3 regions of the Cobetia sp. 5-11-6-3 genome follow, and region 3 is predicted to be linked to each of the others. Evidence: predicted binding sites of a transcription regulator. Region 3 holds the regulator's gene; each other region holds the start of a gene.

Evidence for each region. Region 3 encodes PhoB, which activates phosphate uptake and scavenging genes when phosphate is short. Its sites were predicted from a motif close to TGTCATANNNNTGTCANA; they were not measured.
Region 1: a site for PhoB is predicted at 8,305-8,322, ahead of HXS66_RS16715 (NAD(P)H-quinone oxidoreductase). Genes of this name have one in related genera too.
Region 2: a site for PhoB is predicted at 8,023-8,040, ahead of ugpB (sn-glycerol-3-phosphate ABC transporter substrate-binding protein UgpB). Genes of this name have one in related genera too.

What each region holds. Positions count from the first base shown of each region.
Region 1 is NZ_BLWJ01000013.1:213-10,713, forward strand. It holds partial or broken rRNA gene HXS66_RS16670 (23S ribosomal RNA) at 1-681, shown strand, start outside; rRNA gene rrf (5S ribosomal RNA) at 819-934, shown strand; gene HXS66_RS16680 (Tim44 domain-containing protein) at 1,587-2,483, opposite strand; gene HXS66_RS16685 (isochorismatase family protein) at 2,558-3,163, shown strand; gene yaaA (peroxide stress protein YaaA) at 3,204-3,992, opposite strand; gene HXS66_RS16695 (DMT family transporter) at 4,101-4,553, opposite strand; gene HXS66_RS16700 (NADP(H)-dependent aldo-keto reductase) at 4,622-5,653, opposite strand; gene HXS66_RS16705 (tetratricopeptide repeat protein) at 5,968-6,453, shown strand; gene HXS66_RS16710 (hypothetical protein) at 6,652-7,152, shown strand; gene HXS66_RS16715 (NAD(P)H-quinone oxidoreductase) at 7,247-8,215, opposite strand; gene HXS66_RS16720 (lysophospholipid acyltransferase family protein) at 8,402-10,168, shown strand; gene HXS66_RS16725 (TIGR00730 family Rossman fold protein) at 10,185-10,501, opposite strand, start outside.
Region 2 is NZ_BLWJ01000001.1:857,959-868,459, forward strand. It holds gene betI (transcriptional regulator BetI) at 1-580, shown strand, start outside; gene betB (betaine-aldehyde dehydrogenase) at 668-2,149, shown strand; gene betA (choline dehydrogenase) at 2,520-4,235, shown strand; gene HXS66_RS03625 (hypothetical protein) at 4,436-4,684, opposite strand; gene HXS66_RS03630 (acyl-CoA dehydrogenase) at 4,723-7,191, shown strand; gene HXS66_RS03635 (hypothetical protein) at 7,317-7,904, opposite strand; gene ugpB (sn-glycerol-3-phosphate ABC transporter substrate-binding protein UgpB) at 8,186-9,550, shown strand; gene ugpA (sn-glycerol-3-phosphate ABC transporter permease UgpA) at 9,742-10,501, shown strand, end outside.
Region 3 is NZ_BLWJ01000005.1:85,733-96,233, forward strand. It holds gene yccS (YccS family putative transporter) at 1-1,757, opposite strand, end outside; gene HXS66_RS10105 (DUF2780 domain-containing protein) at 1,960-2,376, shown strand; gene HXS66_RS10110 (hypothetical protein) at 2,460-2,816, opposite strand; gene HXS66_RS10115 (HU family DNA-binding protein) at 2,995-3,270, opposite strand; gene HXS66_RS10120 (NAD(P)/FAD-dependent oxidoreductase) at 3,545-4,729, opposite strand; gene HXS66_RS10125 (chorismate lyase) at 4,809-5,528, shown strand; gene ubiA (4-hydroxybenzoate octaprenyltransferase) at 5,559-6,440, shown strand; gene phoB (phosphate regulon transcriptional regulator PhoB) at 6,668-7,357, shown strand; gene phoR (phosphate regulon sensor histidine kinase PhoR) at 7,365-8,660, shown strand; gene cysZ (sulfate transporter CysZ) at 8,755-9,483, opposite strand; gene phoU (phosphate signaling complex protein PhoU) at 9,670-10,395, opposite strand.

The DNA.
Region 1 (10,501 bases), on a different contig from region 3:
GACAGTGTATGGTGGGTAGTTTGACTGGGGCGGTCTCCTCCTAAAGAGTAACGGAGGAGCACGAAGGTACCCTCAGCACGGTTGGAAATCGTGCATTGAGTGCAAGAGCATAAGGGTGCTTGACTGCGAGACAGACACGTCGAGCAGGTACGAAAGTAGGTTCTAGTGATCCGGTGGTTCTGTATGGAAGGGCCATCGCTCAACGGATAAAAGGTACTCCGGGGATAACAGGCTGATACCGCCCAAGAGTTCACATCGACGGCGGTGTTTGGCACCTCGATGTCGGCTCATCACATCCTGGGGCTGAAGTCGGTCCCAAGGGTATGGCTGTTCGCCATTTAAAGTGGTACGCGAGCTGGGTTTAGAACGTCGTGAGACAGTTCGGTCCCTATCTGCCGTGGGCGTCGGAAGTTTGAGAAGAGCTGCTCCTAGTACGAGAGGACCGGAGTGGACGAACCTCTGGTGTTCGGGTTGTCATGCCAATGGCATTGCCCGGTAGCTACGTTCGGACGGGATAACCGCTGAAAGCATCTAAGCGGGAAGCCCCCTTCAAGATGAGACTTCCCTGAGGCCTTGCGCCTCCTGAAGGGCCCTTGAAGACTACAAGGTTGATAGGCTGGGTGTGGAAGCACAGCAATGTGTTGAGCTAACCAGTACTAATTGCCCGTGAGGCTTGACCATATAACACCCAAGGGGTTTGCTACGGCAAACGCCGGGATTGCGACAGGATCGACGACATATCGGTCAGCATGATTCATATTGCGAGTCGCGAGGCCACAAGCCTCGAGACTCAGGCATCGCAAGATGCCACCGTTTCGCCTGACGACCATAGCGAGCGTGAACCACCCGATCCCATGCCGAACTCGGAAGTGAAACCGCTTAGCGCCGATGGTAGTGTGGAGTTTCTCCATGTGAGAGTAGGTCATCGTCAGGCACTTATCCCGAACCGCCCCTGCAGCCCAGCTGCAGGGGCGGTTCTCTTTGTGCGTGAAAAAAGTGGCACGAAAGAGAAGAGAGACAAAGGAAGGACTGCGTCGTGCTTGCCCGGGGAAGCCGTAGACGGGGAGCAGAGTTCCAGGGAGTCGCAGGGGGCAAGAGGGTGTGGAAACCTCGCTGTACGATTCCTTGGGGTATTCACATCGTGTCGACTGTCGGGGTGATGCACGTGAGCGCCGTGAGGCTCGCATGAGTCCGTTGTTTCCGAGAGCGGAGGAAGTGCCATGGCGGCTTCTCTTTATCGAGCGCCAAGCGTCGCGGGTTTCGCACCTCGGAGTTGCTCGACTTTTTCTTCATCAGGGTGAACTAAAGCGTCATGCCAGACTCTGAGTAGGTGAGTTTCGACGTTCCCTTGCTTAGAAACTTGTCTGTGCTATCCCATCAGCAGACTTTTTGAGATATGGCACTCCTGCCTTGCAGTCGAGCAGCCAGTCCGCCGGCCACTTCCCCAGTGGCCGGTTTTTTTATGTCTGCCGTCTGGCTCCTTGCCTTGCAGGCAAGAAAAAGCGGCCGGATGAGTGATCATCCGGCCGCTCTGGTATCTGATGGAGTCCTCAGTGTGAAGACCGCATCAGGGAGGGAGGAGCTGTTTAGCTGTTCTGCTCGATACCCTGAATGTACCAGTCTGCACCATCGCGCAGCTCACGGACCAGGTGCCAGGTCTCGTTGAACTCGTTCTGCTCGCCATTCTCGTCGAGCACGCCGTGGAACAGCACTGTCGCTTCCGCCTGCTTGCCGATTTCCTGCACGCTGCCCAGTTCAGCGAACAGACGCACGACTTCGGTACGGTTGTTGGCTGGCTGCTGAGCGCGTTCTTCGCGCAGCATGTTGTAGAGCTCTGGCGTCACGTATTCCTGGATGCGCGGCAGGTCATTGTTGTCCCAGGCGCGTTGCAGGGTCATGAAGTGCTCCTTGGCACCACCGAGGAACTGTTCCTTGTCGAACCAGGCAGGCTCACTGACGGGAGCTCCGCCGCCCAGCCCTGCACCGATACCGCCAGCAGGCGCCAGCGACTCGCCCTGCTCCTGGTGCGCTTCACGTGCCTGCACGTTACGTGGCTGATCATCGTGACGGGAGGAGGCGCTACCGCTGCCTGCCGGCCCGCCGCTCGCCATGGCGGCCTTCTTGCGCGCGCTCAGGAACTTGAAGGCGATGAAGGCGATCACCGCGATGATCAGGAAGTCTGTCATGCGCAGACCATCGAAGGCGCCGCCGAAGAACAGCGATGCCAGCAGTCCGCCTGCCAGCAGACCTGCCAGCGGGCCGGCAAACTTGGACAGACCGCTGGAGGGCTTGGACTTCGCTGCAGTGCTGCTGTTGGTGGCCTTGTTGCTGCCAAACAGTGAGCTGGAGGATTTTCCGCTGTCAGCGGATCGTGAGTAGCTACCGAAACTCTTGCCGCCGCCGAGGCGCTTGGCCTCCGCGTGTTCGACGCTCAGACCGAAGCCGAGCAAGCCGACCATCAGCATGATGAACAGATGGCGCATGTGGGATCTCCTTGGATGCGCTAGCGTGTAAGTGGAAGCCCCATTCTAGCCCCAGAATCGACGTGGGAGGACCAATGGACGACGAAAAGTCTCAACACCTGATGGCGAGGCGGTCATTGTTGTTGCTGATCGACTTTCAGGCCCGCCTGATGCCGGTACTGAGTGGCGGAACAGAAGCCATCAACAGTGCCATCTGGCTGGGCGGCATCGCCCAGGCGCTGGAAATTCCCGTGTGGCTGACGGAGCACTGTCCGGACAAGCTGGGCGAAAGTGCTCCCATGACACACTTGCTGAGCGAGCGAACCCGCTGCTTCACCAAGCGCAGCTTCAGCGCGCTGGAGGCGCAGGATTTTCGAAAGGCGCTGGAGCAGAGCGGATGTGATCAACTGGTGGTATGTGGTGCCGAGGCGCATGTCTGCGTGATGCAGACCGTGCTGTCACTATGCGGTGCGGGGTATCGAGTGGCGCTGGTAGCTGATGGTGTCGCCAGTCGCCGCCCGCGTGAGGCAGCATTGGGAGTGACCCGCTGCGAGGCGGCGGGGGCCAGTATCGTCAGCGCCGAGATGGTGGCTTACGAATGGCTTGGAAGCGCGGATCACGTCCTTTTCGGCGATATTCATCGCCGTTATCTCAAACCCCGGGCAGGAGAGCACCTGGCGTTCCCCGGGTTGGGTGGGTGAGTCGCAGGGCGACCTGCAAGGGCGACCTGCAGGGCGCGCGTCAGGCGCGTGCCGCGTCGGCCTCACTGCGCGTGAAGACCAGCGTATCGCCCTCTGAGGCGGCATTGGAGAAGCGGTAACCGGCCACATCGAAGTCCTTGAGGTCCTCGGCCGTCTCGATATCGTGCTTGAGCATCCAGGCGCTCATCAGGCCGCGTGCACGCTTGGCGTAGAAGCTGATGATCTTGGACTGACCATTCTTCTCGTCCTTGAAGACCGGCGTCACGATACGGTGGCGGAATGCCTTGGCGTCGATGGCCTTGAAGTACTCGTTGGAGGCCAGATTGACCAGTATTGGCGTGCCACTGTCTTCGACGGCCTGCTCCAGTGCCGGCGCCAGCGTCTTGCGCCAGTAGGCGTAGAGGTCCTTGCCGGCCGGGTTGCTCAGGCGGGTGCCCATCTCCAGGCGATACGGCTGGATGAGATCCAGCGGGCGCAGTAGCCCGTAGAGGCCGGAGAGAATGCGCAGCCTGTGTTGCGCGCGCTCGAATTCTTCCTCGCTGAACGTTTCTGCCGCCATGCCCTGATAGACATCTCCCTGAAAGGCCAGTACCGCCTGCTTGGCATTGTCTGGCGTGAAGGGGGGCTGCCATTCCTGAAAGCGAGCGGCATTGAGGCCGGCCAGCTTGTCGGAAAGCTTCATGAGGCTTGCGATGTCCTGCGGTGATTGCTCGCGCAGGATATCGATCAGTGGTTGAGCCTGATCAAGAAAGTCGGGTTGGGTATGACGGGAGGTCACGGGGGCGCTGTCGAAATCCAGCGACTTGGCGGGCGAAATCACACTCAGCATGAAGACCTCCTGACAGGGGAAAGGTCTCAGTATATCAGGCAGACAACATGGCCCCGAGTCCGTCGGGACTATCGGGGCCATAGATTGCGATGCGTGACGCCAAAGGCATCAATAGCGTCGGATCAGGAAGACGCCAGCGAACAGCAACAGCACGCCCGCCACGCGCCCCAGCGAGAGGTCATGCTGCGGGAAGGTTGCCCAACCGAAGTGATCCAGAACGACCGAAGCCGTCAGCTGGCCCGCCAGGAAGGTGGCCATCATGGTGGCCGCGCCCAGCTTGGGTACCAGGATCACGCTGGCTGCCACGAAGAAGGCCCCCAGCAGACCACCGGTCCAGCTCCACCAGGGAGCCGTTTTCAGGGCACCAATACCCGGCATGGGCAATCGCATGGCCAGCACGATACCGATCAGGGCGATCGAGCCGATCACGAAGCTGACCATGGCGGCCATGAGCGAACTGTGGGTCTGCAGGGCCAGCGTGGAATTGACGCCGGCCTGGATCGGCATCATGGCACCGGCGGCCACGGCCATGAGAATCATGCTCAGTTCAGCGGGATTCATGGGGTTTCCTTGGAGACGAACAGGCCGGTCATCACGACCGGCCTGTCGGGTTGCGCGTCAGGGGCAGATCAGGGGCAGGGGTTCGGCGCGGTGTTGTGGATCATCTCGATCTCGGCCAGCACCTCGTCGCTCAGTTCCACCTCGAGGCTTTTGATGTTGCTCTCCAGCTGCAGCATGGTGGTGGCACCGATGATGTTGCTGGTCAGGAACGGACGCGTGTTGACGAAGGCGAGTGCCATCTGCGCCGGGTTCAGGCCATGACGGCGTGCGATATCCACGTAGCAGGCGATGACGTGCTGGGCTGGCTCCGCGTTGTAGCGCTGGAAGCGCTCGAACAGGGTCAGACGCGCGCCTTCCGGACGGGCGCCATCCAGGTACTTGCCGGACAGGGTGCCGAAGGCCAGCGGCGAATAGGCGAGCAGGCCCACATCTTCGCGGTGCGCGAACTCGGCCAGCCCGACCTCAAAGCTGCGGTTGACCAGATTGTAGGGATTCTGGACGCTGGCGACGCGCGGCAGATTCAGGCGCTCGGCCAGATTCAGGCACTGCATCACGCCCCAGGGCGTCTCGTTGGACAGACCCACGGCGCGAATCTTGCCCGCGGTGACCAGTTCGCCAAGGGCGGAGAGGCTTTCTTCCAGCGGCGTCATGTCCTCGTCTTCCACCGGCTGGTAACCCAGCTTGCCGAAGAAGTTGGTCTTGCGGTCCGGCCAATGCAGCTGATAGAGGTCGATGTAATCGGTGCCCAGACGGCGCAGGTTGTCGTCACAGGCGGCGATGATCTGCTCGCGGGTCAGGCGTGAACCACCGCGGAGGTAGTCCATGCCCGGGCCGGTGACCTTGGTGGCGATCTTGACCTGGTCACGGTTGCCGCGTGCGGCCAGCCAGCTGCCGATGTACTGCTCGGTGCGGCCCTGGGTCTCGCCATTGGGCGGGACAGGGTACATCTCGGCGGTATCGATGAAGTCGATGCCGGCATCGAGCGCACGATCCAGCTGCTGGTGGGCATCGGCTTCGCTGTTCTGCTCACCAAAGGTCATGGTGCCAAGGCACAGCAGACTCACGTCAATGCCGGTGCGGCCTAGAGCTCTACGTTGCATGCAGGATTCCCCTGTCGGGTGGTTGGCAAAAGCGGGTAAGGCGAGCGTGCGTCGCCTGCGTGTGTCAGGGCAGGTACGGCGGCGGTTTCACTCGTGGGACGGCGCACATATTAGCAGCGTAACAAAAACCCACAAGGCGGGCTTGAGTCCCCCTGATTGCGCGAGTATGCTTGGCGCCCCGTTGTCAGGGGAGCAGCCTCGCGAGGCCGCCCGCATGGGCAAACTGACAGCGTTGGCAAGGAGAACAGCGTCGCAGGCTCAGGAAAGGGCCAGATACGGCGTCATCCCTCTTATCTGTTTCAAGGTTACTCGTCATGCCGCAGGCCTCAACCCTGATGACCGGACTGAAATACCGCCTGGCGGAGCGTCTGTTCCACGCCTCCTGGCTTTCCGGCTCTCAGCAGAAGCATCGTCTGACCATGCGTCTGTTCAATCACTGCGCCAAGGCCGGTCATACCGGTGCGCTGTCATTGTACGGCCACATGCTGTTCCAGCGCGGCAGTTCGGCGCAGGAAAAGGCCAAGGGTGCCCGTTTCGTCGTCAAGGCGGCACAGGCGGGTGACATCCATGCCCAGTACCAGGCAGGGTGCATCTACGAGCATGGCTGCGCGCAATACCAGAGTGACCCGGCCAAGGCCGTGACCTGGTATGCACGTGCGGCAGAGCGTCATCATGCGCTTGCCGCGCAGCGCCTGGCACGTGCCTATCGTGAAGGCTCGCTGGGGCTGGCGGTCTGCCCGCACAAGGCGGAGCACTGGGAAGCGCATGCACGCAGCGGTGACGACGCCGCCCTCCACTGAGTCAATCCGACGGCTGCTGCCGTCGTCGATCGCCTCCTCTGACAGCGCCCTCCTCGTGAGGGCGCTGTCGTCTCCGTCTCTTCTGATGTCAACCGGATGAGCAGGACTCGCCAAACGGGGGGCAATTCCCGTAACCTGAAGACATTCAACCCCTTCTTGCCTGGTCCTTGGCTGCCTGAGATACCGTGGGAGACGCGTGTGACGCTGCCTATTCTGCTCGATATTGAAGCCTCCGGCTTTGGCCGCGGCAGCTACCCGATCGAGATCGGTCTGGCGCGTACCGATGGCAGCAGCTGTGCCTTCCTCATCCAGCCGCTGGAAGAGTGGGTGCACTGGGACCCCAAGGCTGAGCTGTTGCATGGCATTTCACGCGCCCGATTGGCACGTGAAGGCCGCCCGGTGCGGGAAGTGGCGCAGTGGATCAATGATGAGCTGAGCGAGACACGCATCGCGTACAGCGACAGCTGGGGCTACGACAATACCTGGTTGTCGTTGCTGTTCCATCATGCCGGCATGCTGCCGCACTTCCGGCTGGAAGCGCTGCGCCGGCTGCTGGATGAGGAGCAGCTGAATCGCTGGGCCGAGCTCAAGGAAGCCGTGATCGCCGAAGGCGGCATCCAGCGCCATCGCGCTGGAGATGATGCCCGTCTGCTGCAACTGACCTGGCAGAAGGCCCAGGCCATCGAGCGCAACGACTGAGCGTTCAGCCCGGCGAAAGATGACCGGCGTGAAAGCCCCTGCAGAAGGCAGCCCATCGGGCTGCCTTCTTGCGTTCTGCCAGTCGACGACGGACTCAGGCCCCGCTTACCGCCAGCAGCACCTTGCCGGTGCTGGCGTTGTCCTGCACATAGGCATGCGCAGCCTCGGCGTCCTGGATCGGCCAGCTCTTGTCGATATGCGGACGTATCTCGCCTCGCGCCAGGCGTGGCCAGACGTGGACATAGAGTGCATCCAGCACCATGCCCTTGCCCTTGGGCGAACGGGAACGCAGGGTCGAGCCGATCAACCGCTGGCGCTTCATCAGCATGCGCCCCAGATCCAGCTCGTCCATGCGTCCGCCCATCAGGCCGATCAATACCATGCGGCCATCCTGATTCAGGACCTGCTGATTGCCTGACAGGTAGCCGCCGCCGACCGGGTCGAGAATCATGTCGGCGCCGCCCCATTCGTTCACGGCATCGACGAAACTGCCATCGTGGCGATTCCAGCCGGCATCGGCCCCCAGCCGCAGGCAGGTGTCCAGCTTATCCTGACTGCCGACGGTCACGAAGCAGGGGTGGCCGAACAGGCCGCACAGCTGGATGGCAGTGGTGCCGATACCGCTGGCCCCGGCGTGCAGCAGGACGCGTTCCTTGTGCTTGAGGTTGCCCTCGATGAACAGGTTCAGCCAGGCGGTGGCGAACATCTCCGGCAGGGCGGCCGCCTCACGCAGGCCGTAGCCCTCCGGCACCGGCAGTACCTGCAGGGCATTGACCACCACCTCTTCGGCATAGCCTCCGCCTGCCAGCAGGGCGCAGACCGGGTCCCCCACCTGGAAGCGTTCCACGTGTCTGCCCACCTCGAGGATGGTGCCGCTGACCTCGAGACCGAGAATCTCGCTTTCCCCGGCCGGGGGCGGATACTGCCCGGCGCGCTGCATCAGATCCGCGCGGTTGACGCCGGCCCAGGCCACCTGGATACGCACCTCGTCCGAGGCGATACCTGAAGGGGCCTCGGTTTCCTGCCAGACCAGCGCCTCGTTCTCGACGGCTATCGCATACATTCGCTATCTCCTTGGCTTGGCAATCGTGGCTGCCTTGCTGTGATCGCTCCGTCCTCAGACGGATGTCTGTCATCTCACTGTACGGGGACTGTGACGCACCTGTCATGAAGTGGCGCGATTCTGACGTGATATCAAGCCTCTGTTTCAGACTGCGAGTGACGCACCGCGTTGCGCAAAGGAGTGAGCATGATCGATACCGCCCGTGTCATCGCCGCCAAGTATCCCGCCTTTGCCAGGCGCCACCCTCTGATTCGTCGCCCGGCGCTGGCGCTGCTGCGGCGTCTGGTTCACGAGAGCGAGATCAATGCCTTCCTCGCCGAGCATGCCGGTCTGCGCGGTTTCGACTTCATCGACCGTGTGCTCGATCACTTCTCCTTCGCCTACTCCGTCTCCTCGCGGGAGCGCGAGAACATCCCTGCCTACGGGCGAGTGGTGATCGTCGCCAACCACCCGCTGGGCTCGCTGGATGGGCTCGCGTTGCTCAAGCTGGTCGGGGAGGTGCGGCGTGACGTGAAGATCGTCGCCAACGACATCCTGATGAAGGTCGAGCCGCTGGCGCCCTTGCTGCTGCCGCTGGACAACCTCAGTCGCCGCGGGTATCGCAGAAGCAGCACCCAGATCTGCGAGGCACTGATGAATGAAGAGGCCGTGATCATCTTCCCGGCCGGAGAGGTCTCGCGTGCAGGACCGACCGGGCCGCGTGACGGCAAGTGGCTGTCGGGTTTCCTGCATTTCGCGCGCAAGACCAACGCGCCGGTACTGCCGATTCACGTCAGTGGTCGCAACTCGACGCTCTTCTATACCCTGTCATCGATCAACCGTGGCCTCGGCACGCCGCTGCTGGCCCACGAGATGTTTCGCCAGCGCGAACGTCAGCTCAAGCTGCGCATCGGGGAACTGATTCCGCTGGCGCGTCTCGACAGTGATGCCCTGAGCACCAATGCCAAGACACGCCTGCTGCGCAAGCATCTCTATCGCATCGGACGCGGCAAGCGCGGGCTGTTCGTGACCGAGAAGGCCATCGGTCATCCGGAGGAGCGCCAGGCGCTGCGTGAGGAACTGACGCCGTGTGAGCTGCTGGGTGAGACCCGCGACGGCAAGAAGATCTACCTGTTCGATGCCTTTCCCGGTTCCAGCGTGATGCGCGAGATCGGTCGGCTGCGCGAGTTGAGCTTCCGCCGCGTCGGCGAAGGGACGGGAGAGCGTCGTGACATCGACCGTTACGACGCGCATTACCGTCATCTGGTGCTGTGGGATGACGCCGATCTCGAGATCGCCGGGGCCTATCGCATCGGTGAGGTGGGCAAGATCATGGCGGCGCATGGCGAGAAGGGGCTCTACAGTCCGACCCTGTTCCGCTTCACGCCGGAGATGTTCGCGCATATGCAGGAGGGCCTGGAGCTGGGGCGCAGTTTCGTGCAGCCGCGCTATTGGGGGCGCCGCAGTCTCGATTACCTGTGGCAGGGGCTGGGTGCCTATCTGCGCCGTCACCCCGAGATCCGCTGGCTGTTCGGCCCGGTCACGCTCTCCAACAGCTACCCGGAGGCTGCTCGGGCGTTGATCGTCAGCTATTACCGCCACTACTACGGGGATGAGGAGGGGCTGGCGCGTGCACGGGCACCGGTCGCGCAGAGTGCACCGGGCAGTGCCGCCCATGAGGCGGAGCGTCTGTTCGATGGTCAGGATGCCGAGGGCGATTTCCGTCGCCTGCGCGCCCAGCTGGACGCGATGGGCGTGACGGTGCCGACCCTCTACAAGCAGTACGCCGAGGTCACCGAGCCCGGCGGCACTCGCTTCCTCGACTTCAGTGTCGATGCCGATTTCGGCTACTGCATCGATGGGCTGGTGATGGTCGATATCCGACGCATCACCGCCAGCAAGCGCAGCCGCTATCTCGGGGAGCCGGCCTGTCGCGATCAGGCCGGTGCACGACACCCCGTCACGGAGGCCTGACCCATGCTGCTTGCCGTCAGGCCTGCTCGCCTGACGAGGGGGCCAGGCGGTCCAGCAGGGGAGTGATCTCGCGTTCGCTGATCAGGCGGGCGCGGGTATCCGCGTCGAGGAAGCCCGCCTCGACGGTGCGATCCAGAAATTCCAGCAGCGGCGCGTAGAAGCCGTCACTGTCGAGGACGGCGATCGGCTTGGCGTGAAAGCGCAGGTATTGCCAGGTCCAGGTCTCGAACAGCTCCTCCAGAGTGCCGATCCCGCCCGGCAGGGTCACGAAACCATCCGCCAGCGCGGCCATCTGGGCCTTGCGCTCATGCATGTCCGCCACTTCGATCAGCC
Region 2 (10,501 bases), on a different contig from region 3:
CGACGCCACCGTTGCACGGATCGCACGGCATGCGGGCGTCTCCGCCGGCATCATCAGTCACTACTTCGGCGGTAAGGATGGCCTGATGGAGGCCACGATGCGCCAGATCCTCACCGACCTGCGCAGAGCCGTCAGTGAGCGACGCGCCAAGATCGCCTCGAACGACGTCCGCAGTCACCTGCACGCCGTGATCGATGGCAACTTCGATCGCAGCCAGGTCAGTCAGAGCGTCTCCAAGACCTGGTTGGCCTTCTGGGCCTCCAGCATGCATCGCACACCGCTGGAGCGCCTGCAGAAGGTCAATGACCGTCGTCTGGTCTCCAATCTGTCGGCCATCTTCCGTCGCGTGATGCCGCTGGTGGAGGCACGCGATGCGGCGGCAGGGCTCGCCGCCTTGATCGACGGCCTGTGGTTGCGTGGCGCGCTGGACCCCGAGGGACTGGACGTCGAGCGAGCCCGGCGTCTGGCCTATGAATATGTGGAATACCAGCTGGCGCAACACGCCGCTGACGTCTCCACGCCAGCAGCAGATGCACAAGCGTCTGACATGACGCACCCGGTGCCTGCCGAGCATGCCTGAGCGCAACAGCCTCCCCCGCTCGGACGCTTGAACCCACCGGTACTCTCCGACTCTCCCCCTTTTCTGATCCCTGACAGGAGCGCAAGCATGGCCAACAGCAACGCAAGCTTCCCGACCCAGACCCTGTACATCAATGGTCGTCGCGTTGACGCGACCTCTGGCGAAACCTTCGAGACCGTCAACCCGGCCACCGGCGACGTCATCGCCCAGGTACAGCAGGCCAGCGGCGCGGACGTGGATGCCGCCGTCGAAAGCGCCCTGCAGGGCCAGAAGGTGTGGGCCGCGATGAGCGGCATGGAGCGTTCGCGCATCCTGCGTCGCGCCGTCGACCTGCTGCGCGAGCGCAATGACGAGCTGGCACTGCTCGAGACATTGGACACCGGCAAGCCGCTGTCCGAGACCGAAGTGGTCGACATCGTCACCGGTGCCGATGCACTGGAATACTATGCAGGCCTCGCGCCGGCCATCGAAGGCACCCAGGTGCCGCTGCGCCAGGAAGCCTTCGTCTACACCCGCAAGGAACCGCTGGGTGTCATCGGTGCCATCGGTGCCTGGAACTACCCGATCCAGATCGCCTGCTGGAAGTCTGCCCCGGCACTCGCCGCTGGCAACGCCATGGTCTTCAAGCCCAGCGAAGTCACGCCGCTGAGCGCACTGAAGCTTGCCGAGATCTTCACCGAAGCCGGCCTGCCGGACGGCGTGTTCAACGTCGTGCAGGGCGATGCCCGCGTCGGCGTGATGCTCACCGAGCACCCGGATATCGCCAAGATCTCCTTCACCGGCGAAGCCGGCACCGGCAAGAAGGTCATGTCCGCGTCCGCCTCTTCCAGCCTCAAGGAAGTCACCATGGAGCTGGGCGGCAAGTCCCCGCTGCTGGTGTTCGCGGATTCCGACCTCGACCGTGCTGCCGACGGCGCCATGATGGCCAACTTCTACAGCTCCGGTCAGGTGTGCACCAACGGCACCCGCGTCTTCGTCGAAGCCAGCGTCAAGGACGCCTTCGAGGCCAAGATCGTCGAGCGCGTCGCACGCATCAAGGCCGGTGACCCGCAGGATCACGCCACCACCTTCGGTCCGCTGGTCAGCTTCGAGCACCTGGAAAAGGTCGTCTCCTACCTGGAGATCGCCAAGCAGGACGGCGCACGTCTGCTGGTTGGCGGCGAGCGCATGAGCGAAGGCGACTTCGCCAAGGGCGCCTGGGTCGCGCCGACCGTCTACACCGACTGCAGCGATGACATGCGCATCGTGCAGGAAGAGATCTTCGGTCCGGTGATGTCCATCCTGTCCTTCGACAGCGAAGAGGAAGTCATCCGCCGCGCCAACGACACCACCTATGGCCTGGCGGCTGGCCTGTTCACCGAGAACCTGAACCGCGCGCACCGCGTGATCCACCAGCTCGAAGCCGGCATCTGCTGGGTCAACACCTGGGGCGAGTCCCCGTCCGAGATGCCGGTCGGCGGCTACAAGCAGTCAGGCATCGGTCGCGAGAATGGTGTCGAGACGCTGTCCCACTACACTCAGACCAAGTCCGTGCTGATCGAGATGGGGCCGTTCGAGTCCGCCTTCTGAGCCACCTGAGGCCATGAGGCCTGAATCGACGACAGCAGCATCGTCTGGCGCAGGATGCGGGATCAGGTCACTTGATCCACTGATCCGCTGCAGTGAGTTGATGCACTGAAGATAGCGCCAGATGCCCCACCCGCCGGCATGACGACCCCTCGTCGTGCCGGCCAGCACGCCACGCCACTCATGACTTCGGCGCTGGCAGTGCACGAATCCCGACGAGTCGCTGACAGTGATGGCATACCACTTGCCATGCGCTGCCCCGACGGCTCCTCACAGACACATCACCGTATCCATCCGCCCGGCAGTGGCCACCCCTCGTCGTCGACGGGGCGTCCTGCGCCCGCATGTGGCATCTGATACGAAAGGAGATTTCATGAGCCAATTCGAGCGTGAATACGACTACGTCATCATCGGTGCCGGCAGCGCCGGCAACGTGCTGGCCACTCGCCTCAGCGAAGACGCTGACGTCAGTGTCCTGCTGCTGGAAGCGGGCGGCCGTGACCATCGTTTCGATTTCCGTACCCAGATGCCTGCCGCACTGGCGTATCCCCTGCAGGGCCAGCGCTACAACTGGGACTTCAAGACCGACCCCGAGCCGCACATGAACAATCGCCGCATGGAATGTGGCCGCGGCAAGGGACTGGGAGGCTCCTCGTTGATCAATGGCATGTGCTACATCCGTGGCAATGCGCTGGATTACGACAACTGGGCCAAGGATCCCATCCTGGCTGACTGGAACTATCGTGAGTGCCTGCCCTACTTCCGCAAGTGCGAGACGCGCGATATCGGCCCCAACGACTACCACGGCGGCGATGGGCCGGTCTCGGTCACGACTCCCAAGGAAGGCAACAACGAGCTCTATCACGCCTTCATCGCGGCAGGCATCGAGGCGGGCTATCCGGCCACCGAAGACGTCAACGGCTATCAGCAGGAAGGCTTCGGCCCGATGGACCGCTTCGTGACCAAGGAAGGCCGTCGCGCCTCCACCGCCCGCGGCTATCTGGATACCGCCAAGAAGCGCGCCAACGTGACCATCGAGACGCGCGCCACCACCGATGTCATCCTGTTCGAGAGCAAGACAGCGGTCGGCGTGAAATATGAGCGCAAGGGACAGGACCACCGCGTACGCGCACGCAAGGAAGTGTTGCTGTGTGCTGGCGCCATCGCCTCGCCGCAGATCCTTCAGCGCTCCGGCGTCGGCAACCGTGAGCACCTCGAGCCGCTGGGCGTGAAGATGGTGCACCACCTGCCGGGCGTGGGGGAGAACCTGCAGGATCACCTCGAGCTCTACATCCAGTACGAGTGCACCAAGCCGATCTCGCTCTACCCGTCCCTCAAGTGGTACAACCAGCCGCCCATCGGCCTGGAGTGGATGCTCAAGGGGACCGGTGTGGGTGCCAGCAACCAGTTCGAGGCTGCCGGCTTCATTCGCAGCGATGCCAACGAGGCCTGGCCGAACCTGCAGTATCACTTCCTGCCGATCGCGATCAGCTACAACGGCAAGAGTGCGGTGCAGGGCCACGGTTTCCAGGCACACGTCGGTTCCATGCGCTCCCAGAGCAAGGGTCGTGTCCGACTGACCTCACTGGACCCCAAGGCCGCGCCCTCGATCTTCTTCAACTACATGGCCGAGGAGCGTGACTGGGAAGAGTTCCGCGCCGCCATTCGCCTGACTCGCGAGATCATCGCTCAGCCGGCACTGGACGATTACCGTGGCCGCGAACTGGCGCCGGGCGCTGACGTCCAGACGGACGAGCAGCTCGACGAGTACGTACGCAATCATGCCGAGACGGCCTACCACCCGTGCGGCAGCTGTCGCATGGGCAGTGACGAGACCTCCGTGGTCGATGGCGCCGGTCGCGTGCATGGTCTCGACAACCTGCGCGTCGTGGACGCCTCGCTGTTCCCGGTCATCCCCACCGGCAACCTGAACGCACCGACGATCATGCTGGCGGAGAAGATGGCCGACAAGATTCGGGGCCGTGCTCCGCTGCCACCGTCCGACGCCGACTACTTCGTGGTCGAGCCGGGCACACCGGCCAAGCAGCCCGCCAAGCGCCAGATCGATTCCGCGCCGATCAACGGCTGATCCCGCGCGATCAACGTAAGCCTCCGTTATGCTGACGGCAGGCATGGAAGCACCATCGATCGTTCGAGGCCCCGCACTGCGGGGCCTTTTTTATGTCTGGCATGTCTCGCTTCCTGGCCATCACTTCCGTCGTGGCAGCCCACCTCCCCGTTTCTCCCCGCCCGCATCGCTTCATCCCGCCCGCACCGCCTCATCCCGTCTCATGGCATCAGCAGCTCCGATGACGTCCCGACCGGGGCCAGTGCCTCTCCCTGTATCCAAGGCCCCTTTCGCTGCCCATACGCCTTGCACAGCCACCATTGCTTTCCCCGCGACGCCTCTTCCATCGCTTCACCTTTCATACCTTCGACCTTGGGTGGACTGGCGGAGTGAGTCGAGTTGGGATAGGCTGACAATAATTCAAACAACTGTTCTAAACGCATGGCTGCTATGCTGAAGTGGAAGGCCATTCGCTAGAGCTCCCGCAACGCAACCTGGAGATCCTGCCATGACGCAGCTCATCCTCATCCTCGTCGCCCTTGCCGGTCTGCTGACCGTCATGGCACGTGAATCCGGTGCACTGGCCGCCATCGGCGTGCTGGCGGTCACCGGCCTCATCGGCTTGGGCATCGACACCCCGGTGCTTGGTGTCCTGCTGTTGATCGGCGCGGCACTGGTCGCCGTCTGCGGCCTGCCGGCGCTGCGCACCAAGTGGCTCAGCCCGCGGCTGTTCGCGATGTTCAAGAAGGTGTCGCCCAAGGTCTCGGCGACCGAGAAGGTAGCCCTGGAAGCCGGTACCGTGTTCTGGGACGCCGAATTGTTCTCCGGCAAGCCGCAATGGGACACCCTGACCGCACAGCGCAATGAGGGCATCTCCAGCGAGGAGCAGGCCTTCATCGATACGCAGTGCTCCATCGCCTGTGGCATGACCAACAGCTGGGAAATCGCTCGCGAGCGTGCGGATCTTCCCGAGGAACTGTGGGAATTTCTCAAGCGCGAGAAGTTCTTCGGCATGATCATTCCCAAGCAGTACGGCGGCCTCGGCTTCTCGGCCAAGGCGCAGTCACTGGTACTGCAGAAGCTGGCGGTCAACGAGACGCTGATGGTCACCGTCGGCGTGCCCAACTCCCTCGGCCCGGGTGAGCTGCTGCTCAAGTACGGCAGCGAGGAACAGAAGGATTATTACCTGCCGCGCCTGGCGGATGGCCGCGAGATCCCCTGCTTCGGCCTGACCGGCCCGCGTGCCGGCAGTGACGCGACCTCCATTCCGGACACCGGTATCGTGTGTCGCGGCATGCATGACGGCGAGGAAGTCGTCGGTATCCGCCTCAACTTCGAGAAGCGCTGGATCACCCTGGCGCCGGTCGCCACCGTGGTCGGCCTGGCCTTCCGCATGTTCGACCCCGAGCACCTGCTGGGGGACGTGGAAGACATCGGCATCACCTGCGCCCTGATTCCGCGTGATACCGACGGCATGGACATCGGCCGTCGCCATCACCCGATCGGCGCGCCGTTCATGAATGGCCCGATCTTCGGCAAGGACGTCTTCATCCCGCTCAGCTATCTGATCGGTGGCGAGCAGATGGCCGGCCAGGGCTGGAAGATGCTGGTCGAGTGTCTGTCGGTGGGTCGCTGCATCACCCTGCCGTCCGGCTCCGCGGGCATCTCTCGCTACGCACTGGGCTGGAGCGCCGGTTTCGCGCGCATTCGCCGCCAGTTCAACCTGCCGGTGGCCGAGATGGAAGGCGTGCAGGAGCCGCTGGCTCGCATGGCCGCGATGAACTACATCAGCCAGGCCGCCGTACTGCATACCGCCAACATGATCGACAACGGCCACAAGCCGGCCGTGCCCTCCGCCATCCTCAAGAGTCAGCTGACCGAGATGGCCCGCACGCTGCTGACTGATGGCATGGATATCCACGGCGGACGCGGCGTGACGCTCGGCCCGCGCAACTACATCGGCGTGGCATATGCCGGCACCCCGGTCTCGATCACGGTGGAAGGCGCCAACATCATGACCCGCAACCTGATGATCTTCGGTCAGGGGGCCATCCGCTGCCATCCGTACGTGCTGGAAGAGCTGGCCGCCAAGGATGCCGATGACCTGAACGCCTTCGACAAGGCCTTCTTCCGCCATGCAGGCCTCATCTTCGGCAACGCGGCCCGCGCCTTCAGCCAGAGCTTCGGCATCGGCGGCAAGACCACCGGCTTCGACGCCGTCGCCACGCCCTATGCCAACCACATCAACCGCTTCAGCGCCGCCTTCTCGCTGTCCGCCGATGCGGCCATGGCCAGCCTCGGCTCCAGCCTCAAGGCACGCGAGATGCTGTCGGCTCGTCTGGGTGACGTGCTCTCCAACCTCTACCTGGCGTCCCTGACGCTCAAGCAGTGGCACGAATCGGACGCCTGTGAGCACGAGGAAGCGCTGTTCCACTACAGCATGCAATGGTTGCTGCATCGCACCGAGAAGGCACTCGACGAACTGCTCGCCAACCTGCCCAACCGTGCCCTGGCCACGACATTGCGCGTCGTCACGCTGCCGCGTGGTCGTCAGTTCGCCATGCCCAGGGACAGCCTGACCCGCGAGATCGCACGTGCCGTCTCCACCGACAGTGCACTGCGTACCAAGCTGACCGACAACACCTGGGACGCTCAGGACGAAGGCCAGAAGGACAATGCTCTCGCCCGCTACAACGCGCTGCTCAAGGATTACCCGCGTGCGGAGCCGATCTACAAGACGCTGGCCAAGGCCTACCACAAGGGCGAGATCCCGGCCGACGCCCTGTCACCGGAAGCGCGCATCGAAGCGGCGGTCGAGGCCGGTATCCTGTCCGCTGAGGATGGCGACTTCATGCGCGTCTTCGAAGCCGAGGTACTCGACATGCTGACCGTCGACCACTTCGATTTCGACGCCTTCGTGCGCAAGCCGATGGCGAGTGACGGCACAGCCTCCAACCCACAGCAGGACGCCGCCTGATCACCGGCCGACGCCCGCGTGAGCGATGCAAGACCTGATCGCTGATCGCAGAACCAAAAAGGCCCCGCTCAGTGAGCGGGGCCTTTTTATTGGCAGGAGGCGCCATGCTTCGCGTCATCTCGATCTCAGATATGACGCGCGAAGTGCTCGAGATCACGCACGAAGGCATTCTTGTAGGTCTCGAAGTCCTTCGGGCGCGCCTTGAAGGTGCGCTTGATACGCTCGCGATCCAGACGCAGCGGCTCGTCCAGCGCCGCGAGAGTGCCGACACGCGCCGCCGGATTCATGCCGACCAGCTCACGCGGGCGATCGCCTTCGGCCTCGGCCTCCAGCCAGTCGTTGATCCCGGCGCGACGCAGCACGCTGACCAGCGAGCCGTCGGTGAGACGCACCTGCAGACGACCGTGATCCGCCAGCTGTGACACCAGCGCGATGCCGTGGTCATGGCCACGATGGACCGGCGGCGTCGCCCACAGGGCAAGATTCAGCCCGCGCGCATTCTCGTCGAGCACCAACAGGGCGGCGGAGTGGATGCGCTCGGCATCGTCCACCAGCGCGAACAGGCGAGCGGTCTCGTTCTCGAACCAGACACCTCGGACACCGGCATAGCTCACCAGCGCATCCAGCCCCCCCTCGCGGCCATGCACTTCGGCACACAGCATCGCCAGACACGCATCGCGCCGGGCACCGGCACTCACTTCCACCACTTTCATCGCATTCTCCGCCACAGGCATTTTCAGCGCGCAAGACTAGCACACTCGCCGGATGATCGCCTGATCCACCGCGCCCCGTGCAGGGCCGACGGTAGTTACCCGCACATGAACATCCAACCGTCATAAAGTTGTAACGAAAGCCTTCTAGAGTCGTCTACGCTTTTCGGACGATCATCATAAGAACAAAAAAAATGTTCGCTTGATCGTTCGCCATCGATCGACAGCAGTCAGCCTGCGCGACTCCCACAAGGCTGACCAGGGACCCTCTCAGGAGCTCGACCATGCGCCGCCCTACCCATCACGCAATGCTCAACACCCGTGGCACCCGTCATCTTGCCAGCCTCGCGCTGGCAGTCGGTTTCGCGACCGCTTCCGCCAGTGCCCTGGCCGCCACCGAAGTCGAGTGGTGGCACGCCATGGGGGGCGGACTTGGCAAGAAGGTCGACGAGATCGCGGCCGACTTCAATGCAAGTCAGGATGAATTCGTCGTCAAGCCGGTCTTCAAGGGCAACTACTCCGAGACCATGACGTCCGCCATTGCCGCCTTCCGGGCCGGCAAGGGCCCGGACATCGTGCAGATCTTCGAGGTCGGCACCGCCACCATGATGAGCGCCAAGGGTGCCATCATGCCGGTCCATCAGCTGATGGCGGACTATGCACCGTCAGAAGGCGCGAGTTTCGATCCGAAGGCCTACCTGTCTTCCGTCACTGGCTACTACACCGACACCGAAGGCAAGATGCTGTCGATGCCGTTCAACTCCTCCACCCCGGTCACCTATTACAACAAGGACATGCTGGCCAAGGCCGGTGTCGAATCCGTGCCGGCCACCTGGCAGGAGCTGGGTGATGCCCTCAAGAAGGTCGTCGATTCCGGCGCGGGCAGCTGTGGCCTGACGACCACCTGGCCGTCCTGGGTGATGCTGGAGAACTTCTCGGCACGCAATGACGTGCCCTTCGCCAGCCAGGCCAATGGCTTCGCCGGCACCGATACCCGCCTTGAATTCAACAAGACCGCCGTGGTCGACCACATCCAGCGCCTCGATGACTGGCAGGCCGACAAGCGCTTCGTGTTCGGCGGTCGCTTCGATGACGCGGCGCCGAAGTTCTACTCCGGTGAGTGCGCGATGATGATGGGCTCCTCCGCCAGCTATGCCGGCGTCAAGGAAAGCGCCAAGGGCTTCGAGTTCGGCGTGGCACCGCTGCCCTACGACAGCGACGCGATCGAGACGCCGCAGAACTCCATCATCGGCGGCGCGTCACTGTGGGTGCTGTCCGGCCACAGCGATGAGGAATACCAGGGCGTCGCCAAGTTCTTCCAGTACCTCTCCAGGCCCGAAGTCCAGGCCGACTGGCACCAGTTCACCGGCTACCTGCCGATCACCACCGCCGCGGCAGAGCTGACACGTGAGCAGGGCTTCTACGCCGAGAATCCGGGCACTGACGTCGCCATCACCCAGATGACCTCCGTGACCCCGACCGAGAACTCCAAGGGCCTGCGTCTGGGCAACATGGTGCAGATACGTGACGTGATCAACGAAGAGCTCGAGAAGATCTTCGCTGGCAAGGAAAGCGTGCAGGACGGTCTCGATCAGGCTGTCGAGCGCGGCAACAAACTGCTGGAGAAGTTCGAGCGCGCCAACGGCTGAACACCGCCACACCATGGTGGGCCGCCTGGGCGGCCCACCATGCCTGGATGCCAGAGAGCGGAAAGCGCACCCGATACCGGTGCCCTTTCCCTTCTCTCCCGGCTTGATGGCGCATGGTCGGCCGAATCCGCGCCGACCATGCGCACACGACTGACGTGATCAGTCCCTCTTCCTTGCGAGACCTCTGCTGCATGGCCCATTTCAATCGACATCCCTTCACGCCGTGGATCCTGCTGGCCCCCCAGCTGATCATCGTCGGCGTGTTCTTCTTCTGGCCGGCCCTCCAGGCCATCGAACAGGCTTTCTATATCGAGGATGCCTTCGGGCTTTCACGTGAATTTGCCGGACTTGCCAACTTCCTCGCGGTCCTCGGCGAAGCGGAATATCTGGAGACCCTGTGGACGACGGTCTACTTCTCGTTTGCCGTCGCCTTCGGCGCCATGGCACTCGCCCTTGGGCTGGCCGTGCTGGCAGACCGCGTGCTGCGTGGCGCCAGCACCTACAAGACCTTCCTCATCTGGCCCTATGCCGTCGCGCCTGCCGTGGCCGGCGTCCTGTGGCTGTTCCTGTTCGACCCGACGCTCGGCATCCTGCCGGAACTGCTGTCCGCCATCGGCATCGACTGGAATCACAACCTCAACGGCAATCAGGCCATGCTGCTGGTGGTACTGGCCTCGATCTGGAAACAGATGAGCTACAACTTCGTGTTCTTCCTCGCAGGTCTCCAGGCCATCCCCAAGAGCCTGCTGGAAGCGGCCGCCATGGATCGCGCCGGCCCCTGGCGACGTTTCTGGACCATCACCTTCCCGCTGCTCTCCCCGACCAGTTTCTTTCTGCTGGTGATGAACGTGGTCTACGCCTTCTTCGAGACCTTCGGCACCATCGATGCCACCACCTCGGGTGGTCCGGGCGGCTCGACGCGCACCCTGGTCTACAAGGTGTATGAAGACG
Region 3 (10,501 bases):
GACAGCACCTCCCCCAGATAGCGCCCGCTGGTCTTGAGGCTGACACCGGCCTGACGATAGAGCTTGCGGCCCTGCCAGTCCGGCAGGATCAACACCACGGAAAGCCCCGCCAGCAGGCCACCGACCAGCGTATCGAACAGTCGCGGCCAGATGAGATCGAAGCCATCACCGACCTGGTTGAAGCAGGCCAGCACCATCAGGGTGATGGCCGCCGTCGCCAGGGTGTAGCGTGACCCGCGCGTGGCGAAGAACAGCACCCCCGCGACCACGGCGATGCCGGCCTGGAGGGTGGGGGCCGGGAACAGGCTGATCAGCGCCCAGCCAGCCAGCAGGCCGATCAAGGTACCGACGATGCGCTGAGCCAGGGTGCGCCGGGTATCGCCGAAGCTGGGCCGGCAGACGAACAGCCCCGTCAGCAGAATCCAGTAGCCCTGGGTCGGGTGGACCGCCAGCAGCACGCCATAGCCGGCCACCAGGGTCGCGGTCAGGCGCAGCGAGTGACGGAAGATCGGCGAGCGCGGGGTCAGATGGCTGCGAATGCGCTCGAGCATGTCCCGCGTGCCGTGAGGCGAGCGATCCAGCAGGCTGTTGTCGCTTTCACTGCTGCTGGCTTCCAGATCGCCGAGTCGCTCGATCTGCCCTTCGATCAACCGCAGGTTGCCCGCCAGCGCCTCCAGCGCCTGCATCAGATGACGCCATTCAGGCCGATGCTGCTGCTTGAGATACTCTAGCGAGGCGTTGAGGTCTTCCAGCGCCTGCTGGCTGTCACTGGCCTCGAAGGGCTGACGCATCAGCAGCGCCCGGCCCAGCCCCTTGCAGGCACCGCCCTGCTGCTCCAGCAGGCGCTGACAGCGGAACAGGATATCGTGATGGAAGAAGGCATCACTGAGCTGGCCATAGGGGTAATGGCTCGAACTGGCCCGCTCATGAAGGTCCTGGGCGATGAAGTAGAGCCGCAGGTAGCGATCCAGCTTGCTGGTGTCGCGCCGCCCGGCGAGACGCCGGAAGACCATCTCCTTGGTCTGGTTGAGCGCCACGACCACGCGACCATTCTGCTCCGCCAGCGCCAGACGACGCGCCGAGCGATCCACGTTGCGCAGTGGCTCGAACAGCTGAGCCTTGAGAATCAGATAGCGGCCCAGTTCACGGTAGAGGGTCGCCATGCTGTGCTTGAGCGGCTGACGCGAGAACAGCGCGCACCACAGTACCGACAGCAGGCCATACCAGGTCGCGCCGATCACCAGCAGCAACGGCTGGACCAGATTGATGCCCAGTCCCGGCTCACGCAGCCACTCGGGCAGGCTGCGTTCCAGCAGCGCGATCTGCCCATCGCCATGCTGCTGCTCGAGACTGATCATGGTGTACACGGCCAGAATCAGCGAGGCGCGGGCGATGGCCCCGTAGCGGGCATCGATCGCCGCCAGCATCGGCAGAGTGAAGGTGGCCAGCGCCAGGCCGATCACGAAGGGCAACGGCATGCCGAACAGCAGCTCCACCGAGACGGCGGCGATGCTGAAGCAGGCCAGCGTCATGCCCAGCGCGCGCAGTCGCCCGCGCCAATGGTCATCCGTTTCCGCCAGTCCCGAGGCAATCACGCCGAGAAACAGCGGGATCACCAGCGCCATCTCGTCCAGCCAGAACCCTACCGCCATCACACCGCCCAGCGCGATGAGCATGCGCAGCGAATAGCTGAAGGCATCCAGCGTCCACAGTCGACGCAGGGAGTGGATGAGCGAGTGTTGCAGGGAGCGTGTCATGAAGTGTTCCGTGACCAGGGCGCGAGCAGCGCATTAGACTTTAGATTTATGCCGCTAGCATACCACCCTGTTCTGCCGTGTCCGATAGCTCCGGCTCACACAAGCGTTGGCAAGCGCTTCAGGCGCCAAACTCTCCGTCCGTGCCACTCTACCCACTCATGCTACCCACTCATGCCTACCCCGGATTTCATGGAGAATACCGATGCACCCACTCATCGAACGTGTCACTGGCGCCCTCGGGCTGTCACCGGAGATTGCCGAACAGGCGGTCGGCCTCATTCTCAAGTTCGTGCGTGAACAGGGCCCGGATGGGCCGGCGGCATCACTGCTGGGGGCCATTCCGGGCGCCGAAGGGTTGATCGGCAGCGCTGGCGAGGAAGCCGCCGAGTCCGGGGGCGGTGGCCTCATGGGCGGCCTGATGGGGGCGGTCAGTGCATTCACCGGAGGCAGCGGAGGGGGAGCACTGGAGCTGGGCCAGAAGCTGATGGGACTGGACCTGAACATGGATCAGGCACGTGGCGTGGCCGATGAGACGCTGAGCTATGCGCGCGAGCAAGCCGGCGATGGTGTGGTCGACCAGGTCATCGAGGGCATCCCGGGCCTCAAGCATCTGCTGTGACACCTTGCGTGCCCTCACGAAAAACGCCCCGCTGAGCAGATCAGCGGGGCGTTTTTTTCGGTCATTACGGCATGGCCGTCGGTTCAGCGAATCCGCTTGAGCAATGACTGCAGACGATTGAGCTGGGCGGAATCCCCGACCAGACGCACGCGCTGCTCCATCATGCCATTCAAGAAGGCCTTGGGAGACGGCTTGAGCAGGAAGGCCACCGCACTCTCAGCCTCCGCGAAGCGCAGCTCAAGCTCCGTATCCACCGGCAGACCGGTGCCGGAGGTCACGCCTTCCCGAGACATCCGATAATGACGCGCGATGCTCAGATCCTCCGTGGCAACGCCCCAATCCAGCGAACGCGTCTCGAGCTGAGCGCGAAATTCGGGGTCGCGCCGGAAGGCACGCTTGAGCAACAGGCCCAGTACCCACAACAGCAACTTGAGCTTCATGGCGTCATTCCTTCCTTGAGAGGCGGCACGGTCAAGCGGTCAGCCGCGAACAGCCATCGATACCGTCCATGACAAAATGCCACCGGGCCCGAGTGGCGGAGCCGGTGGCATCGATACTGACATCGGGCAAGCATGGCGGGCCGCCACGCCAGCAGGGGCGCGGCGGCGTGGACCAGACTTACTTGGTCACCGCATCCTTCAATGACTTGCCCGGCTTGAAGGCCACTGTCTTGCTGGCCGGGATGGTCAGGGGTTTGCCTGTCTGGGGGTTCTTGCCGGTACGCGCTGCACGCTGACGCACCGTGAAGGAGCCAAAACCAATCAATGAAACATCGTTGCCCTTGGCGACCGTGTGGGTGATCTCGTCGAGAATCACGTTCAACACCTGACTAGCCTTGTCCTTGGACAGATCCGCACGCTCGGCGATGGCCGCAGCGAGTTCTGGCTTGCGCATGAAAAGCCCTCCTGGTTTGGCATTCTGCACGGGCGGCTCAGCCGCCGATTCGTTGTTGTTCTTACACGGATGTTGTTCTTGCACGGATGTTGCTGCACTTGCTGGCATTGCATGGCGCTTGGGCGATGCGATACCGGGTCCCCCTTTCTCGGGGTGAACGTCACCGGTAACACGTCGTCCCTGATTCTCGCCTGACGCTCTGTGACGGAAACTTCACTATCGTGCCTGACTACGCTGGCTTCAAGGGGTCTGCGACCATCGGCCATGGCATCGCCTAGCCTAGCAACGGCGGTGCCTGCCGCGCCAGCTCGACTTTCCTGCGAACGGAGGCGCCTGTCAACGCATATCCAATCAAGCGTTCGTTCGCATCGAGAGCGCGGGCATCGAGATCATCTCCCTCGCCCGTGATGTCCCAGCGCGCCACGGCCGTTCGAGGCGGGTAGGCCACGATGGGCAGCGCCGGTGTCTTGACCAGCACGGGCCAGGCCTTCCAGTCGAGCTCGACCGCCTCGCCGCACAGATTGGCGGCCAGCACCCGAGCCGCGGCCTGCAGGGGCTGCACGTACATGGCATTGACCCCTTCGACACTGGCGCAGTCTCCCAGCGCCCAGACATGCGGCCGGGAGGTGGCAAGGTGACGATCGACGCGGATGCCATCCCCGCCAGCACTCAATCCCGCGCCCTGTGCCAGCTTGATGCGTGGCGCGAGCCCCGTGGCCAGCAGCACCAGCGAGCCCTCCACCGCATGACCACTCTGCAGCACCACGCTGACGGGCGCCTGCGTTGCCTTGCCGGCGGTGATGGTCTCGACCATCTCTCCTTGCAGCCGACGCACGCCGATGGCATCGAAGGCCTTGCCAAGTCGCCGGCCGAGCGCCTGGGGAAGCAAGCCATCCAACGGAGTGTCTTCCGCTGCGACCAGGGTGACCTCATGTCCTGCGGCTTTCAGGTCATTGGCGTATTCACACCCCACCAGACCGGCACCGACGATCACGACACGGCCACTCTCTCCCGCCTCACGCGCTGCCGTCAGCGTGGCGCTGAAGGCGGCATAGTCATCGAGATCATTGATGCTCATCACGCGCGAGCCGACCGAGTCATCGATGGGGAAGGGTCGCCGTGGCGCGGCACCGAGTGCCAGCACCAGCTCGTCATAGGCCAGGCATTCCTCGCCCAGCCAGACCTGTCGCGCGTGGGTATCGATGCTCGTCACTCGCTGATGGGTGCGCAGCTCGGCGTCCAGTTCATCCACCAGTGCCACGGAGGTCTGCCGTGCCAATGCCCGGGCGCTCATGCCCTTGGCAAAGGCGGTGGACAGCAGAGGCTTGGCGTAATCGTGGCCACTGTCCTGACTGACCAGGATCAGTCGACTGTCCTTGTCACGCGCACGCAGGGCACGCGCCAAGCCAATGCCGGCCATGCCGGTGCCGATGATGACAAGGGTACGAGGGTCGCGCATGGCGCCATCTCCTGAGATCGATCCGAGAGGAAAAGAGGGTAGTCGGGCCCCAGCATACCAGCCTGCCACTGGCGCGGGCATGCTCACGCTGCAGGCCTTGCGGTTCGGGCGTGCTAGACTCGCCACTTGTCATCCTGACAGGGAATTCATCGTGGTCTGTCACTCCCACTCGGCAGCGTTTGCCGGCAAGATCGCCATCCGGGCCATGTCTCGCTCGGAACTCAGCACTCCCTGCGCTCACCAGAGAGCGATGGACTCGGCGGTCCGCCGCCACTGGCAGCCCGCCGCGAGCCTGCAAGGCGTCATGCCGGCCGGCTGGTGGCCATGGCTGTCCTCCAGCGACTCGCTGACCCAGCGTCTCGATCACGCCATGCGCATGCTCGATGGTCAGGGGCTGCGCGTGCGCCTGCTGCTGCAGGACACCGGCCCTGCCCGGCGTGATGAGGCGCGGATACTGGGTATCGCGCCACGACGCCATGTCTGGCGGCGCGAAGTGGCCTTGTGTCATGGCGATGAGCCCTGGGTGATCGCGCGCTCGCTGGCGGCGCTGGACCTGGCCCATGGCCACCGTCTTTCGACGCTCGGCGAAGGCTCGCTGGGCCATTGGCTGTTCCGCCAGCCCGACCTGACCCGCAGCGCCATCGATGTCAGCCGGGCGCCACTGAGGCTTGCCAGCACGCAGCCGCTGGCACGCACCGCCAGCCTGTGGATGCGCCGCTCGATGTTCTCGCACGGTCGCTTCCGGGTACTGGTCCAGGAAGGTTTCACCCCTCGGTTCCAGCACGCTCTGGAACTCTGATTCCCCACTGCCGTTCGATCAGGAGTCCTGATGTCAGCGTCATCCGCTTCCCGCCCGTCCAAACTGGCCGATTACCTCGCCCTGACTCGTCTGGACCGCCCCATCGGCACCTGGCTGCTGATGTGGCCGACCCTCTGGGCCCTGTGGCTGGCGGCCGATGGGCTACCGGACCGCGATACGCTGCTGATCTTCGTGGCTGGCGTCTATCTGATGCGTGCCGCCGGCTGCGTGATCAACGACTACGCGGATCGCCACTGGGACAAGCATGTCGAACGCACCCGGGATCGCCCGCTGACCTCAGGACGCATCACGGAGCGCGAGGCGCTGACCCTGTTCGGTGTGCTGGTCGCGGCCGCCTTCGTGCTGGTGTGCTTCACCAACCTGACCACGGTGCTGCTGTCGATCGTCGCCGTGCTGCTGGCGGCCAGCTATCCGTTCATGAAGCGCTTCCATCATCTGCCGCAGGTGGTGCTGGGTGCCGCCTTCGGCTGGGCGATTCCGATGGCCTTCGCGGCGACGCTTGAGGAGGTGCCGACCTATGGCTGGTGGCTGTTCGCGGCCAATCTGATGTGGACGGTGGCCTACGACACCGCCTATGCGATGGTCGATCGCAATGACGACCTCAAGGTCGGCATCAAGTCCACCGCCGTCCTGTTCGGCCGCGTCGACAAGTTGATGATCGGTCTGCTGCAGCTGGGCATGCTGGCGGTGTTGATCGGCATCGGCCTGCACCTGGCGCTGGGCGGCTTCTACTGGCTGGGGCTGACCGCGGCGGCCGTGACCTTCGTCTGGCAGCAGCGCCTGATTCGCGAGCGGGAGCGTGGCCCCTGCTTCCAGGCATTTCTCAACAACCACTGGTCCGGCCTGCTGATCTTCGCGGGCATCGCGCTGGCGACCTGGCCAGCTGCCTGATCCCTCTTTCCGGCCAACGGGCCCGAGTCCTCATCCGGTCTGCCAGCGACCTTCCTCGTGCGGCGAGGCGTGACATTCACGCCTTGATAGAGTTGAGGGACTCGCTGGCAAGCCGGGCGGCAAGCTGCCAAGCTGGCGATTGTCATCTCACTGTCATATAAGCAGGTTGTAATCGTCATCGACTTGTCATTCTGGCGCGTGCGCCGACTGCTGCATGGGATCTAGCGATGAGCTCCAAGACCGTACTGATTGTCGACGACGAATCCTCGATACGCGAGATGATCGCCGTCGCCCTGGAAATGGCGGATTACCGCGTGCTGGAGGCCGACAATGCCCAGGACGCCCACGCCATCGTCGTCGATGAAAAGCCCGATCTGCTGTTGCTGGACTGGATGATGCCCGGCACCAGCGGGCTGGAACTGGCGCGCCGCCTCAAGCGTGACGAGACCACGGCGGAGCTGCCGATCATCCTGCTCACCGCCAAGGGCGAGGAAGACAACAAGATCCAGGGGCTCGAGGCCGGGGCGGACGATTACATCACTAAGCCCTTCTCGCCACGCGAGCTGGTGGCACGCCTCAAGGCCGTGCTGCGCCGCACCACGCCCAAGGGCGTCGAGGAGTCGGTGGAAGTCGAGGGTCTGATGCTCGACCCCGCCAGCCACCGCGTGACCGCACACGGCAACTCCCTGGAGGTCGGCCCCACCGAATACCGCCTGCTGCAGTTCTTCATGACCCATCAGGAGCGCGCCTACACCCGCAGCCAGCTGCTGGATCAGGTCTGGGGCGGCAATGTCTATGTCGAGGAGCGCACCGTGGACGTGCACATTCGTCGTCTGCGCAAGGCGCTGGGCGAGGGGCATCAGCACTTGATCCAGACCGTCCGCGGTACCGGTTATCGCTTCAGCGCCCAGGCCTGAGACGCGGATGCGCTACTGGACGAACGAGCTATGGCGGCTGGGCTATCTGGCGGGCGGCTTCGGGCTGGTCGGCGGACTGCTCGGCCTGCTGGGCTGGGGCCTGGCGCTGGGGCTGGCGCTGTACCTGTTCGTCCATCTCAAGCACCTCAAGAGTCTCTACACCTGGCTGATCACCAACCCCCATGAAGAGCCGCCGCCCGGCGATGGCGTCTGGGGGGATCTGCTCGATCGTCTGTATCGCTACCAGAAGGGTCAGCGTCAGGCACAGGAGCGACTGCGCAGTATCCTCAACCGCATCCAGGAATCCTCGGAAGCGATGCGCGATGGCCTGGTGATGCTCGACAACCACGGCGACATGGAGTGGTGGAACAGCGCTGCCGAGCAGTTGATCGGCCTCAAGGCCAGTCACGACCGCGGCCAGCACGTCACCAACTATCTGCGTGACCCCGTGTTCATCGATTACTTCAATCGGCTGGCCTATCGTGAGCCGCTGACCCTGCAATCGCCGCTCTCCGACAACCTGACCCTGCAGATCTCCATCACCCTGTTCGGTGACAACGAGCGCCTGGTGATGGTGCGTGATGTCACCCGCCTCTACCGTCTCGAGGAAATGCGCCGCGACTTCGTGGCCAATGTCTCCCATGAGCTGCGCACGCCGCTGACGGTACTGGCCGGCTACCTCGAGACCTATTCCGACTATGCCGATGACCTGCCCCCGCGCTGGCAGCGTGGCCTGGGACAGATGCAGAGTCAGACCGACCGCATGCAGCACCTCGTCGAGGATCTGCTGACCCTGTCGCGCCTGGAGACCGACGAGCTGTCGGGCGAAGGACGTCGCATCGACATGGCACAGCTGCTGACACGTATCCGGGAAGATGCCGAAGGCCTCTCGAAGGAGCGGCATGTCATCACGGTGGAGGTCGAGCCCGGACTGGCCCTGATGGGTGAGGAGCAGGAGCTGAGAAGCGCGATCTCGAATCTGGTCTTCAATGCGGTGCGTTACACGCCGGAAGACTGCCACATCACGCTGCGCTGCCAGAGCACCAGCGAGGGCGTGATGGTCGAGGTGGAGGATGACGGTGACGGCATTGATCCCGTGCATCTACCGCGCCTGACGGAGCGCTTCTATCGCATCGACAAGGGACGCAGCACCGCCACTGGTGGCACCGGGCTGGGACTGGCCATCGTCAAGCATGTGCTGATCCGCCATCAGGGCCGCCTGGAGATCGACAGCCTGCCCGGCGAGGGCGCACGCTTCCGTTGTCATTTCCCGGCGGAACGCCGCTGCGCGACGACTGCCTGACGGTAGACACGAACGCCCCGCCGCGCCCTCTGCATGAGGTCACGGCGGGGCGTCGTGGTATCTGCGTTCGTCAACGCTCGCGATAAAGCCTGGCTCAGCGGCGCGGGGCAGGCAGCTGTCGGTAGTGGCTCTGCCACATCAGGACGGCACCCGCCACGGCCCCGGGAATGAACAGCAGGTTGGCCAAGGGCACCAGCGTCAGCACGAACACGGCACCACCGAAGGTCAGTGACGGCCACCAGCGCGCCTTGAGACGCTGCTTCATGTCACCGAAGCTGACCTGATGGTTGTCCATCGGATAGTCCAGATACTGGATCGCCATGCTCCAGGCCGAGAACAGCCCCCACAGCAGCGGTGAGAGCAGATTCAGGCCCGGAATGAAGCCGAGAATGAACAGCGCGATCATGCGGGGAATGAAGTAACCCAGCTTGGCCATCTCGCGCCCCAGCGAGTCGATCCCGATCTTCACCAGGCCACGCTCATCCTCGATCAGGGTGCCATCCAGACGATGCTCAACCTTCTCGGCCAGAATGCCGTAGAACGGCGCCGCGATCAGATTGGTCACCAGGCTGAAGGTGAAGAACACCGCCAGCAACAGACTCAGCACCAGCACCGGCCAGATCAACCAGCTCAGCCATTCCAGCCAGCTGGGCACCTTGAGCATCCAGTAATCGATCCAGCCCTCGAACTGGCTGAACAACAGCCACAGCGTGGCACTGTAGAGCACCAGGTTGATCGCCAGTGGTACGAACACGAAACGGCGTAGCCCGGGGGTATAGACCATGCGGGTCCCGCGGACCAGCGCCGATACGGCATCAATCATGCGACGTCCTCGTCATCTCGTGAAAGGCGGCTGCCCTCAGGCGGCCGGAGCCACACCCTAGCACTACCACCCGCCCCACGCAGCTGTCGGCGCATCGAATGGCAGACGCCCCGCACTCCGTCGGCGGGACAGAGGCGGGGCGTCATCGGCAGACAGGCGTCAGGCCCCGGGGAAGGGGCCTGCACGTCAGGGCTTGTCGAGATCCTGCGGCTGGAGGTCATGGGTGTCGGTGTGACGCACGTCCACGCCCTTGACCAGGAAGATGACGTACTCGGCGAGGTTGTCGGCGTGATCCCCGATACGCTCCAGCGCACGCAGAATCCACATCACGTTGAGCACCGGGGTGATCTGGCGCGCGTCTTCCATCATGAAGGTCATCAGCGAACGCATCGCGCTCTGGTATTCCAGATCCACCGAGGCGTCCTCACGCAGTACCTTGAGCGCCAGATCCGTGTCGAAGCGGGCGAAGGCGGTCAGCGAGTCACGCACCATACTGCGCACATGCTGACTGAGGTGACGCACCTCGACCATGCCACGCGGGCTCTGGCCGTTCTCGACCAGCGAGATGGCATTGCGCGCGATCTTGCTGGATTCATCGCCGATACGCTCCAGATCCGAGGTGGCGCGAATCACGGCCAGCACCAGACGCAGGTCAGAGGCCGCCGGCTGACGGCGCGCCAGCACGCGGGTGCACTCGTCATCGATCTTCAGCTGCATGTCGTTGACGGCCTTGTCATTGTCACGCACGCGTGTCGCCGTCTCGCTGTCACCCTCCAGCAGGGCCGTGACGGCATCCTGCAGCTGCTTCTCCACCAGACCGCCCATGGCCAGCAGGTGTGTCTTCAGCGCATCCAGCTCGTGATTGAACTGCTGGGATATGTGCTTGCCGTGCGAATCGCTGGTGATATCCATTACCCTCTCCCGGGAAGTCATCCGCCGAGGCAGGCGGTCTCTGACATGTGGCATTGATGTAGAAGCGCTGCAGCAGGGTCTGGCGCAGGCGGCTCCCTCCTAGCAT